Regions from separate parts of the Paenibacillus sp. 22594 genome, predicted to be linked through region 1. Evidence: riboswitches for the same ligand, from Rfam matches in the RefSeq annotation. Region 1 holds a riboswitch; each other region holds the start of a gene.
The links. Region 1 has a riboswitch for cyclic di-GMP ahead of ACTJKB_RS09860 (thiamine pyrophosphate-binding protein). Riboswitches for the same ligand answer to the same signal wherever they lie in the genome.
Positions count from the first base shown of each region.

Region 1 (4,213 bases):
AATTTGCAGTGCATATTCTGAAGGTGTGATCGGGTTAACGGTCTGCTGATAAGCTTGAATCGATTTGAGACCATCCTCATTGGAGAAAGTGCCTTCTAATTCAATATTAATGACCTTGTTAACAGAATCGGTTTTCAAAATAAATTTACCCATGTGCTCATCTCTCCCAAAATTAAATGTGTGATACGAATAACGGAATGTCGACTGTACGTTGTCGTTCAGTCATAGAATATATCCAAAATAACTTGTAGTTTTACGCCTGGATTCGACACAAAAACCATAGTTTTGGGATATTTTCCCTCTAATATAATCATATATTTCTCAAATAAGCAAGAAAAAAGTCGAATTGTGTATAAAATTGTTGAAAAAGAATTTATTGGATTTCCTCAAGCGTTGCTAGCAGCACATTAAAAGCAGTAATGACTCTTGGAGCGCCGATACAAGGCACCAGATGCAGTAAGATCCCTTTGATCTGATCCACAGTCATTCCGACGCTGAGCGCCATCACATAATGGACCCCGAGCTGCTCGAATTGCCCCATAGTAATCAAAGATGAAATAACAGCAATTTCCTTCCAGTCGGAACCAATCGTTGTGCGCTGAAAAATGTCCCCGTAGGCGTTGCCCATGATGTACTCGGCCAGTTCGGGAAAATGCTCTTTAACTGGAGCCAGTGCTTTGGCGCCGTAGTCGCCGGACAGGTTGGTAAAATGCTTTAGACCGCTGTTAATGGTGTTATCCACAGAGATGCCTCCTGAATTTTAATGAGCGGCAAGGATCGGCCATGAAAAGCATGATTCTTACCGCTGCTAAATCTTAGTTGAGATTCAACGTCCTATGGGCCGTTGGAGGCACTTCATCACGGTCCGTCAACAATTCAATGACAGCTACACGGTTTGACGCAACAGCGGCTTGTACAGCAATGTTGAATTGCTCCGCAGTTTCGCATTTGTAGCCTGTAGCTCCGAGTGACTCAGCGAATTTCACGGCATCCATAGGTACCTCGAAGATCGTGCCGTCAATTCTGCCTGTGGTCTTCTCCATCCCCTTAAGCGCCATATCCAGCTGCATGTTATTCACTACGATAAAGATTACCGGAATATTCTTGCAGACTGCGGTGTTGATTTCAGCACCAAGCATCATGAAACAGCCATCCCCGGTTATGCAGAAAATGGTTTCTTCAGGGGAAGCCACCTTAGCGCCAATAGCCATGCCAATGGAGTTGCCCATACAGGCAAAATAGGCATCGAAGACAAAACTGCCCGGTTTTTTCACGTTGTACCATTTCACAGCGTTGAAGCCATGGCTGCCGTCATCCACAAAAACGGTGTTGTTGTAAGGAATCAAATCGCTCAAGGTACTCATGACCGAAGCTAATGACAGCTTGGAGAGAACAGGCAACTCTTCCGCATAATGAACATCGGTTTCTGATATGTGTTTTTTTATAGCAGCGGTATCAATATTCTTTAGATAAAAAGCCAAGTTGTCGCGTAAATCGCCGCCTATAGAGATGGTCTGTGAAGATAAAATTTTTCCTACGAAGGTAGGGTCTACGTCAAATTGGATAAGTGTCTTCGGGTGATTTTCAGCCTTTAGATTGCAGATGGTCATGTCACTCAGACGTGATCCAAGCACAATGAACAGATCACTGCGGTTCAATAAATCTTCACCGTGCTTGCAGCCGCCAACACCAATTGGTCCATGATACAACGGGTGATCCCAAGGGATCGCACCTTTGCCTCCCGGTGAAGTAACGACAGGGATGTTAAAAGTTTCAGCCAGCTGAATGAGCTCTTGGTGTGCAGTAGAACGGTTAACCCCTTTGCCGGCAATAATAATAGGATGGCTGGAGGCATTGATTGCTGAAATCACGCGTTCGAAATTAGCAGTGCTTACGAGATGTTCACGCTCAGGGATCACTATCCGGCATTCTTCCAGCATTTCCGTCTGCACATCAAACGGGATACATAAATGGACCGGACCGCGCTGTCCGCCTAACGCGATAGAAATAGCATGGTTAAATAGGGTGCTAAAATGATCGCCGCGCTCCACCATTTTACTAAAGAGTGTAGCGGGTCTGAACATGTCCGCCAGGTCGGCCAGATAAGACGAAGAATCCTGGCACTGGGGAATTCCCAGTTCTTTGATAGATTGATGTCCGGTAATGAACAGCACAGGCAGGTTGTTCGCTTTAGCATGTGCTGCAGCAGTAAGGAGGTTGGTTCCGCCTGGACCCGAGGTCCCAAAAGCTACACCCAGCCTGCCGGTTTTGAGAGCATAGCCTGCTGCTTCGAACCCGGAACTGGACTCATGTCTGCCAGGAATAAATTCAATCCCGTAATCAACCATTTTCAGAACTACGGGACAAATAGACTTACCGATTATGCCAAAAGAATGTGTTACGCCGAGGTTTCGTAGTGCCTCAGCCATATAATCTGCGACTGTTTTCAGAAAATCCACCTACCCAATGTTTTTATTTAGCAAAAATAGAAAACCTGCACTCACGAGAGTACAGGTCGGCTGCAATGAATGACCGTAAAGAACAAGGTTTCCCCAGACCTTCGGTTGTTCAGCAACCTGGCTGTCATGGTCCCAAAAAAATGAGACTGTAGATCCATGGCTTTGCGTCATTCCCTTTCGGAGAATTTTGCCGTTATGATGCATTGAAAAAATGCATATTTTTACTTTACAATATATTTCTAACTCCTCTTTTGTCAATATATTTGTGCTGAAAAGCTCAGTTTTTGACGAAATTAACGAACAATGTTGATTGTAAAAAGACGTGCAGTTTAGAGTGGAAAATAGGGCGAACCCCAAAATATTCTAGTACAAAAAAGTCTTAATAATACAAATTGTGGAGTAATATTGAAACGGAAATCGAATAGGTACATGGAACTATATTTTTATCGGAAAAAGGATTATTTGACCGAAACAATAGGACGGAGCCTTTCTCTATCTGGGTTAATAAGGCTAGTGAACGAAACACCCTTCAGATCCAATCGCATACATTTTATTATTTTCAGTAAAAATAGCGGAGAGAAGTGCAAAAGAAATAACAGTTCTTACTGCTGCGAAAAAACCGGATTAATTGAAAATAACATTGATTATTTTGTGAACAAAAAAAGACCGCTTCATATGAAACGGCCTGAGAAAAAAGAGGTTAAAATTTGAAAATGTGGATCGTTTTCTGGAGTTGGAATACAGCTTGGGTCATTTTCTCTGTTTCTACGGCAACAGACTGAAGGGCATTAATTTGTTCGTTCATTGCTGCTGATACCTCTTGGGTTCCTGCCGCAGTTTCTTCAGTAATAGCAGAGATGTTTTCGATAGCTCCAGAAATTTTCAACGCGCTCTCCAGCATGATGTCACTCTCAGAAGAGAAGGAAGCAATTTGCTCAGTTATGTACTGAACGCTTTGCACAATCTGGGCGAAAATATTCGCTGTTTCAATGATCATTTCATTTTGTACTTGAACGACTTCCTCATTGATGGCAATATTCTCAATCGCTTGCTTGATATCGTTCTCAATACTGCGTACCAGACTGAATACTTCTTTGGTGGAGGCTGTAGATTCCTCGGCAAGCTTGCGCACTTCCTGGGCTACAACAGCGAAACCACGACCATGATCACCGGCACGTGCAGCTTCGATCGATGCATTGAGTGAGAGCAGGTTGGTCTGCTCGGCGATTTCTGTAATGGTTTTGGTGATCATCGTGATCCCCCGGGCATTGTGTGATAGTGCTTCAATCGTGTCGGCGACCTTCTGGGTAGCTTGTATATTCTTGCGCATGCCTTCTGCTTGAGTATCCACGGATTGGCGGCCTTTCTCAACTAATTCTAGCGTATGTATGGAACGTCTGTTCATTTCTTTGGTAGAGCTTGTGTAATTTGAAACCTTGGTTTCAATGTCTTTGATGGATTCGGTCATATCGGCGATGTCCACGGAAATTTCATTTGCGCCTAGAGCCAGTTCATTGGAAGAGGAGGAGACCTGGGCCATTACGATCTTCAGATTCTGATTCTTGTCCTCGATCCCGCGGCTGGCATCCATAACCTGTCGGGTAATCTGCGACGCTTCGGTAAGTATTTTCTTCAGCTTGTCGACCATCGTATTGAAGGAACGGCTGACTTCACCCATGGAACCGTTCTCATCTGCCCGGGTTGTAAAGTCACCCTTGGCAATCGTGTGGGTTACGTTGGAGATGTCATCAAAA
Region 1 covers NZ_JBQENA010000002.1:686,344-690,556, forward strand. The annotation lists gene ACTJKB_RS09850 (hypothetical protein) at 1-153, opposite strand, end outside; gene ACTJKB_RS09855 (carboxymuconolactone decarboxylase family protein) at 374-742, opposite strand; gene ACTJKB_RS09860 (thiamine pyrophosphate-binding protein) at 816-2,429, opposite strand; cyclic di-GMP riboswitch class I at 2,568-2,661, opposite strand; gene ACTJKB_RS09865 (methyl-accepting chemotaxis protein) at 3,160-4,213, opposite strand, start outside.

Region 2 (4,213 bases), on a different contig from region 1:
CAGCAGGGTATAGAACTTGCCGCGTTCGATCTCAAAGCTGACGCCTTTTAGTACCGGCTCTTCATCGTCGTATTGTTTAACCACCTGGTCAAAAGAAATAATAGTGCCTTCCGGGGTAGCTATAGCTAACAACCTCCCTTACCTTATGTAATACAACCTATTTTACCCGCTTCTTGCGGGGGACAATCGAAGTGGCATGCTCAGCGCGAGTAAGCGACAGTTCCTCCCTTCCTTCGACATACTTCCATAATATACAGCATAAAGGATAAGACCTATATATGCGATACCATACTTTGTTAAAAATCAGCACCGGAAACTTAACAAGTTCGTAAAAATTAAAGCTCTTCCGGCCTGTTTTGCGGTGCTATAATGAAAACGGCTGAAAGTCACTTCATTTTTTCTCTTAATAACCTGAAAGAAGATGACCCTCATGAACGAAGGATTACAGGACCGCCTGGAGAAATTCGGACTGTCTTTATATATGATACGCGTTACACTGGCTGCTTCACTCTCCTGGCTGACGGTACACACCCTGTATGGAGACAGCTACTTATATTTCGCTCCATTGGCGGCGATTCTGATCACTCAGGGGAGTGTCAAGGCTTCCTTGGAAAAGGGTGTATACCGGATGACCGGCGTTGTGCTGGGCGGGATTGTGAGCTTGATCGTGGGACGATTCTTCGATGTCGGAGCGCTCTCCATTCTGCTGATGCTGCTGATTGGCATCGGAGTCGCTACTGCCTGCCGGATAAATATCCAAGCCATCTCACAGGTCGGTGTAACCTCTGTTCTGGCACTTACCTTCTATCATGATCATTATATCGAGTGGCGGGTCGCCGAAACGCTTATCGGAGTCATTATTGCTCTAATCATCAATATGATTATCGTTCCGCCCAAGGGGTTCGTCAAGGTCAAAGGCTTGGCACTCGAAGGCAGTCTGCTGCTGGCTGATGCCTTAAGCGGCCTGGCCGGTGGCGGACGGGGGGCACCTCAGGTTTCAGATACGCTGACACGTTCCGCTTCGCTGCTGGCGAAGAGCGAGCAGCAGCAAAAGGAACTGCATTATACCTTAACGCATTACCAGTGCCGCAGCGAGCTTCGCGGACTCTCCCAAGCCACCGCACATCTCAAGCAAATTCAATGCTATGTCAAGGAGATCAGCTCAGAAATTGCGCTGCTGCCAACACATCATGCCGCGGCTGACTGGATGGTGGAGATCGTAACCGCCACCGCAGACTGTATCGCCCTCTATGGTACTAAAACTCTCTCAGATGCCGAAAGCCAGCATTCGCTTCCCGAGTCACTGCGCCGGGCCCGCGACCTTCAACTAGCCTGGTTCTCGGAGCTGCAGGGAAAATGCTCACTGACTTCCATCCGCGATCTCGGGGCGGTCTTCTCCCACCTGAACCGGGTGCTGGAGGAAATCGAACAGGCCGACTACGTGGTGATGTCAGCCGCACCGCAGAACAGCAAGACTGAGGCAGCCCGCGCAATGCGCTTCATACAAAAGGGACTCTCCCACAAGCTTTAGGCTTGGGAGCGTCCTTTTTTTTCTGGAGTATCGGCCATAATCCCCCGCTAAATCCCCTTTTAGTTTAGAATTCAATAAATAGAAAAAATCCTTAATTACATTTAATTTACAATAAATCAACAATTAGTTACATTTATCATTATTTATAGTCTAAATCAATTATTCCAGTTGAAAATTCGCTACTTAAGTACTAGAATTAATGTTGTTTGCTGAAGTTTTTATTGGACAGAGTGCCAGTATTGACCAGTTTTTTGTCGATTATAGTCGATTTAATGGGCCTTGTACTGAGTATATATCATTGATCTATTCCTAAAGGCAAACTGTCTGAAAGGGCAGGACGCAAAGCCATGGGCCTAAAAGTACAGGTATTGCTGTTTTATGGTCGCCAGGTTGCCAATAGAGACGCCATTTGGTCGGATATCCCAAGATATCGCATCACGGCTCCATGATGTTCTTTTCTGTTCAGATACCATTGATTATACGAAAAGTGAGGTTACGAGAATGCCGCAGCATATTATCGAACGTTCACGGTACGAGTTCATTGCTTCCATGCTTCTTGGAAAGCACAATCTCATGGATCTTTATTCTGTGGATGCTCAGACGTTTGGCGGAACAGACAGAGCGAAGAACGGCGTTATCATTATCCAGAACAACCAAATTTTCATCACGCCTCCTCTGCCTGGCGGCATGCCCGCTGTAATTTCAGCTGTCCATCCCGTAATCCTTAAGATCAATGGCCAAACCCTCACAGAGCCAACGCCAATCACGTCTGCAGATGATCTCACCTGGGAGATTTGCGAGAAGCCACAATATCAGATTACTGTATCCGATGATAAGCTCAAAGTGTACTTTACGCTTTACCGTGCCGAAAGATATGCCTGGAACCTGGTCAACAGTCCGGCTTCAGCCAATGTCACTGTCCGTGCAGAAATGAACCGCGATTCCTTGTTGTCCGTTCTGTCGATAGAGCAGATTATGTCTGGCTTTGAGAAAAGATCCATTGTCAGCTCGCTCAACATCCCTGCTCTCTATGAAGAGCTGAACAACCCGACCTATCTTCCTGTCTGCATAGCAGAAGGCAAGGCTCCCGTACCCGGGACCAATGCGAGGCTGGAGCTGCTGTTTCAGAAGAAGATAGAAAATGCTTTCAAGGGGACCGGCCTTTCTGATGATGAATCCAGCCACTATGAATTCCTTACTGTAGAAGAAGGCGAAGTGTTTGCACACAAGCTCCCCCCCCAAGAGGGCCTTCCCGGATTTACCGTGTATGGCGGTGTCCTTCCCCCGCCCCCGCCGCGGGACCTTACTCTATTGACCGGACACTATGCGGTACTGCTTCCAGGGGGACAGATCGCTGCCCGCTGTAAAGGCAGACCGCGTATTACCGGAAACGGAACCTTTGTAAAAACGATTGATTTCCCCCAAACCTATAGGGTTCCGCAGAATGATACCGTGGAACCTGCCACCATTAGGTTCCCGGGAGATATTATTGCAGTTCATCCTCTGAACAAGAACACGGTTATTGAAGCCTTGGGTAATGTATACATATACGGTGATGTTCACCACTCCAGAATTGCGGCAACAGGCAGTATATTTATCAGCGGCAAGGCCGTGGATAGTGAATTGTATGCCGGAGCGTTCGGCGCCGCACATCACCGTCTGTGCAGCTTTTCCGAGCTGCTGATTCAAGAGATCTCCAGTCTGAGAGAAGCAGCCAAGAACCTTGCCGAGACGGTCGAGTCCACGATGCAGACGGTGAAGTACGGCTTAGTCATCATGCTGCTGTTGGAGAGCAAATATGATCATCTCCCCCTTCTGATTGGCGATATGCGGGAACTATTGTCGGACTTGAGCGCTGACTACCCGCAGGACACCAAGATTGTGAGGCACATGATGGATATTTTTCTGAAACCCGGACAGTTTACTGACCTCATTACAGATGCGGGAATAGGCTCTTTTCTGAGTCTGCTTAAAAAGCTTATCGAGGGAATCTCCCTCATGCAGGAGGAGCAAGTCCGGATCGATATTTCGGGGGCACTGAACAGCATCATTAAATCCGGCGGAGATATTCATATTCATGGGGAAGGGATTGGCCGGAGCACGCTGTGTTCCTGTGGCGATATTTATTTTGCGAAGGATGGTTCCATGTGCTCCGACTCCGCTATGGAAGCAGAGGGAACGATCACAGCTCAGAATGTTAGCGGAGAGTCCCTTCCCGGATCGCTTCTTGTTGCAGGTCACCAAATCACAGCGAGCACCATTCATAATGCATCAGTAACCATAGACGGGTATTCCTTGGAGATTGCTAAACCCGGCGGAGGATTTACGTTTACAGCCAAGAGCTTGAAACAAAAATGCAAAGAATCAGGCGCTGTTCCCGTCGAATAACCACCAGAATCCGTTACATACAGCTGAATCGCCAAAAGAAAAAAAGAGACCCTGCAGAGCCGCGTGGCGGCATCCTGTAGAGTCTCTTTTCCGAGCGCTCAAGATTCGTACTGGGGTCTTTCTAGCTCAAACGTCCGGCCGATTGCCGCATATGAAGCTCCCGCAAGACGGCTGACCGGCTTCAGCTTGGCAGCGTCAATACGCCCACCCTGAATCAGTTCATCCTCTATATGGAAACAGAGCACTTCACCGACCAGCATATCGCAGTGTCCCAGCGCCACATGCCGCACGAGA
Region 2 covers NZ_JBQENA010000003.1:366,697-370,909, forward strand. The annotation lists gene ACTJKB_RS12330 (ABC transporter ATP-binding protein) at 1-132, opposite strand, end outside; gene ACTJKB_RS12335 (FUSC family protein) at 431-1,531, shown strand; cyclic di-GMP riboswitch class I at 1,836-1,929, shown strand; gene ACTJKB_RS12340 (flagellar assembly protein A) at 2,033-3,919, shown strand; gene ACTJKB_RS12345 (flavin reductase family protein) at 4,018-4,213, opposite strand, start outside.
Region 2: linked by a shared signal. The riboswitch ahead of ACTJKB_RS12340 (flagellar assembly protein A) and the one ahead of ACTJKB_RS09860 (thiamine pyrophosphate-binding protein) in region 1 are both predicted to bind cyclic di-GMP.

Region 3 (4,213 bases), on a different contig from region 1:
CTATGCGCTCTACAGTTCATGGAAGGCTCTTACGGCGCTTGAGAAAAAAAACACCGTGCTTCCCCAGGCACCTCCGGGAACTGACATACAGCCCTGATCCGATTGTCCGCTTCCGCCTACGAAACGGAAGATACAATATACATTTATCATTCGCTTTACTAATCAGAGGAGGAATTAGAATATGGGTATCAAGAAAACATTGGGTTTTGGCATGGCATCGGCAGCACTCGGTTTGTCTTTGATTGGCGGAGGAACCTTCGCATATTTCAGCGATACTGCGACAAGTACGGCAACCTTCGCAGCAGGCACACTGGATCTGAATTCTGATCCTTCCGTAATCGTGGATATCCCTAACCTGAAACCGGGTGATACCGTAAGCAAAACCTTCAAGCTCAAAAATGACGGAACCCTGGATATCGGCTCAATATTGCTGAAGACCACCACAGAGATTACAGATACGCTTGGCGACAACAACGGTGTCGATCTCAGCAAATTCATCAAGGTTAAATTTCTGAAAAACAATGATAAAGGAACCATTCTCACACCGGAGGTTGTCGTATACGAAACCACACTGGATGCCTTGAAGAGCCAAACCCCCGATCTTGTAAACAATACCGGTCTGGATCAAATCTGGACGGAAGCTGACGGCATCAAAGCTCAGAGCAGCGACAGCTTTACAGTCAAGTTCGAATTCGTTGACAACGGTGAAACGCAGAACTATTTCCAAAAGGATAAGCTGAAGCTGACTTGGAACTTCGAGGCCAAACAAGGCCCTAAAAAAGATTATTAATTCATAACGGACTGCATTCTGAAGCAGCCTACCCTGATTCCGGAGCCGGAGCAGATTAGGCTGTTTTTTCTTTGTAACGATTGATTTTTGTCCGTTTTACGGAAATTTGTTATACTGACAAGTGGAAACGGCTTCGCCGTCATTTAAAGACGGTATCCGCTTCAGCGAGAAATATAAGGATAATTTATAGCGTGAAACATATAAATTCTTATATTTTAACAATAAGTACGGAGGGGCGTTGTAATCGTGCCGGATAATATGGGAAGTCGCATCCACCAACTCCGTCTGGAAAAAGGCTGGTCCTTATCCGAATTAGCGGACAAGGCTGATGTGGCAAAATCATACTTAAGCAATGTAGAAAGAAATATCCAATCCAACCCCTCTATTCAATTCATCGAAAAAATCGCCGATGCGCTCCAGGTGTCTATCCACAGCCTGCTCTATGGCGAGCCCTCAGAGACTGACGAATCCGCACTAGATGGCGAATGGTTCCGGCTCGTTCAGGAAGCCATGGCTTCCGGTATAAGCAAACGGGAATTCAAAGAATTCCTCGATTATCAAAAATGGCGGCTGGAGCAGAAGGATCAATAATGGACGATCGTCCTAGGTTGTCCTAAGGCTCCAGCGATACAGAAAAGGGCACAGCGTATGACCGCTGTGCCCTTTTCTGTATGTATTCCCGCAAAGTAACGCCCCTACATCACCTGCAACGTTGTCTTTTCACTTAAAAACCGGCGGATTTCATCTGCCCCGATGCCTGCTTTCTTCGCCGACATCAGCAAATACACCCATTCTAGATCCAGATCACCCATCAGCAGTTCTCCGTCATTCCCCTGGTTGGACTTATCCAAGATATCTCCTCCTAGAATTTTTGCGTCCCCAGGCAGTCCGGCCGTCGTAGTAGTTGAAGCATTTCTACATTAGACCCGAGACTTTGTGTCCCTGCCTTTCAGCAGGTTTACCCTTTACTGGATCCTTTACATGAAAGGATCTGGTTAGAAAACAATGAAACCGTTATCCGCAATAACATTATATAAGATCTCACAAGAAAAGTGTGTCGATTTATGGAATTTATTTATGACAAGTAGTGCAAAAGAACAGTTTTTTTTGCTGGGATTTGTCCAATAGATATGACCTTAGGAACTGTTCATGAAGCATTTGTGGGCATTCGTAGGTAATTATCACCTTATTATACGGTTCACATCCAGCTTCCGGTAACCGATATCCGTTTTTCATCATTTAAGGACTGAATCATGCCGTTTTGCGAACGGATTCCCCGAAAGTATGAATTGATTACACGCCTTGAAAGTAGCACAATAAGATGAGGAATGAAACCGCAACCATCGCAGCTCCACTGGGCGCCCAAGCCTCATGCGGCACGTGGAGTTCATCCGTTAGGAGGATGTATTCATGGCAGTTAAAGAGCCCTATAACGAATCCATTTGGAGTAAGTATCACGGCCCCAATCTGGGCTACATTCAAGAAAAATATGAGCAATTTGTTCATGATCCTTCATCCGTAGAACATCATTACCGCGATTTGTTTACCGTTTCCGGCCCTCCTCCGCTCGCTCCGGATGCCGTTCAGGCCCCGCAACCGGCCCTTTCGGGAGACACCGCGTGGCTTAGAAAGGCCGTACGAGCTTCCAAGCTAATCGCCAATATTCGTATATATGGCCATATGGCCGCCAATATCGATCCGCTGGAGCAGGGGAACAACCCTATGGCGAAATGGCTGGATTATCAAACCTATGACTTGACCCGCGAGGACCTGATTGCCTTGCCTGCCTCGCTGATCTGGGAGAATGCGCCGCCGGATGTTCATACCGCCTGGGATGCCGTTCACCGGATGCGTCAGGCATATACGCAGACTATCGCCTACGAATTCGGACATGTGCACGACGAACAGGAGCTTCGCTGGCTGAACAGTCAAGCAGAGTCCACAAGCTCCCCCGCGCCGCTGAATAATACTGAGCGCAAAGAGCTGCTGAACCGCCTGATCCAGGTAGAGCAGTTTGAGACCTTCCTGCATAAGACCTTTGTCGGCCAAAAACGCTTCAGCCTGGAAGGCAATGACGCGCTGGTTCCCATGCTGGACGAGATTGTCCGTGCCGCCGCGCATGATGGTGCAGAGCATATCCTGATGGGCATGGCCCACCGCGGACGGCTGAATGTGCTGGCTCATATTCTCGGAAAACCCTATGATATTATTTTCTCGGAATTCCATCATTCTCCGAATAAGGAGCTTTTCCCTTCTGAAGGCTCCATGGGCATTAACTACGGCTGGACCGGCGATGTGAAATACCATCTGGGCGCTGACCGCGCCGTGCGCGAGGGCGAGACCGTCCGGACCCGGATTACACTGGCCAATAACCCAAGCCATCTGGAATTCGTCAACCCTGTCGTTGAAGGCTTTACACGTGCAGCTCAGGAAGACCGGAATTCCCCGGGTTTGCCGCAGCTCGACACGAACAAGGCCATTGCTGTGCTGATGCATGGGGATGCCGCTTTTCCCGGCGAAGGGATTGTTGCGGAAACGCTCAACATCGGCAAGCTCAAAGGGTACTCCAATGGCGGTACGGTGCATATTATCGTCAATAACCGGATCGGTTTCACTACCGAAAGTGAAGATTCCCGTTCTACCCATTATGCCAGCGACCTTGCCAAAGGCTATGAAATCCCCGTGGTTCATGTCAATGCCGATGATCCGGAGGCCTGCATCTCGGCTGTCCGCTTGGCCAGCGCCTACCGCAATCAGTTCAAGAAGGATTTCGTGATTGATCTGATCGGATACCGCCGCCACGGCCATAATGAGATGGATGATCCTGAAACCACACAGCCGATTGTGTACGGCAGAGTGCGGAACCATCCCACGGTCTACCGTATCTATGCGGAACGCCTGCAGCGGGAGAAGATCATCACAGCAGATGATGTGAGCCAGATGAACCTTGATGCCGAAAAAGTGCTGCAGGAAGCCTTCGACCTGATGAAGGATGGCAAGCGTAAGAACGGAGAAGCCAAAACCTCGGTACCACTCGAAACGGAAGCAGCCCAGCCGCAATCCACGGCGGTGCAGCTGGAGCAGCTGCAGCAGATCAACCGGGAGCTGCTTACGGTACCGGAAGGCTTCAAGGTGTATCCGAAGCTGGAGCGGATTCTGCAGCGCCGCAAGGATGCGCTGAATGACGGGGAACGGGTAGACTGGGCACTGGCCGAAACGCTGGCATTCGCCACTATCCTGAAGGACGGTACGCCGATCCGCCTAAGCGGCCAGGATTCCCAGAGAGGGACCTTCGCCCACCGTCATCTGGTGCTGCACGACAGCGAGACAGGTGCGCTGTTCTCTCCGCTGCACCAGCTTAGCAATTCCAAGGCCTCCTTCGGGGTGTACAACAGCCCGCTCTCGGAAGCCTCGGTACTCGGC
Region 3 covers NZ_JBQENA010000007.1:37,599-41,811, forward strand. The annotation lists gene sipW (signal peptidase I SipW) at 1-97, shown strand, start outside; gene ACTJKB_RS21350 (TasA family protein) at 182-790, shown strand; gene ACTJKB_RS21355 (helix-turn-helix domain-containing protein) at 1,049-1,381, shown strand; gene ACTJKB_RS21360 (anti-repressor SinI family protein) at 1,486-1,641, opposite strand; cyclic di-GMP riboswitch class I at 1,670-1,763, opposite strand; gene ACTJKB_RS21365 (2-oxoglutarate dehydrogenase E1 component) at 2,201-4,213, shown strand, end outside.
Region 3: linked by a shared signal. The riboswitch ahead of ACTJKB_RS21360 (anti-repressor SinI family protein) and the one ahead of ACTJKB_RS09860 (thiamine pyrophosphate-binding protein) in region 1 are both predicted to bind cyclic di-GMP.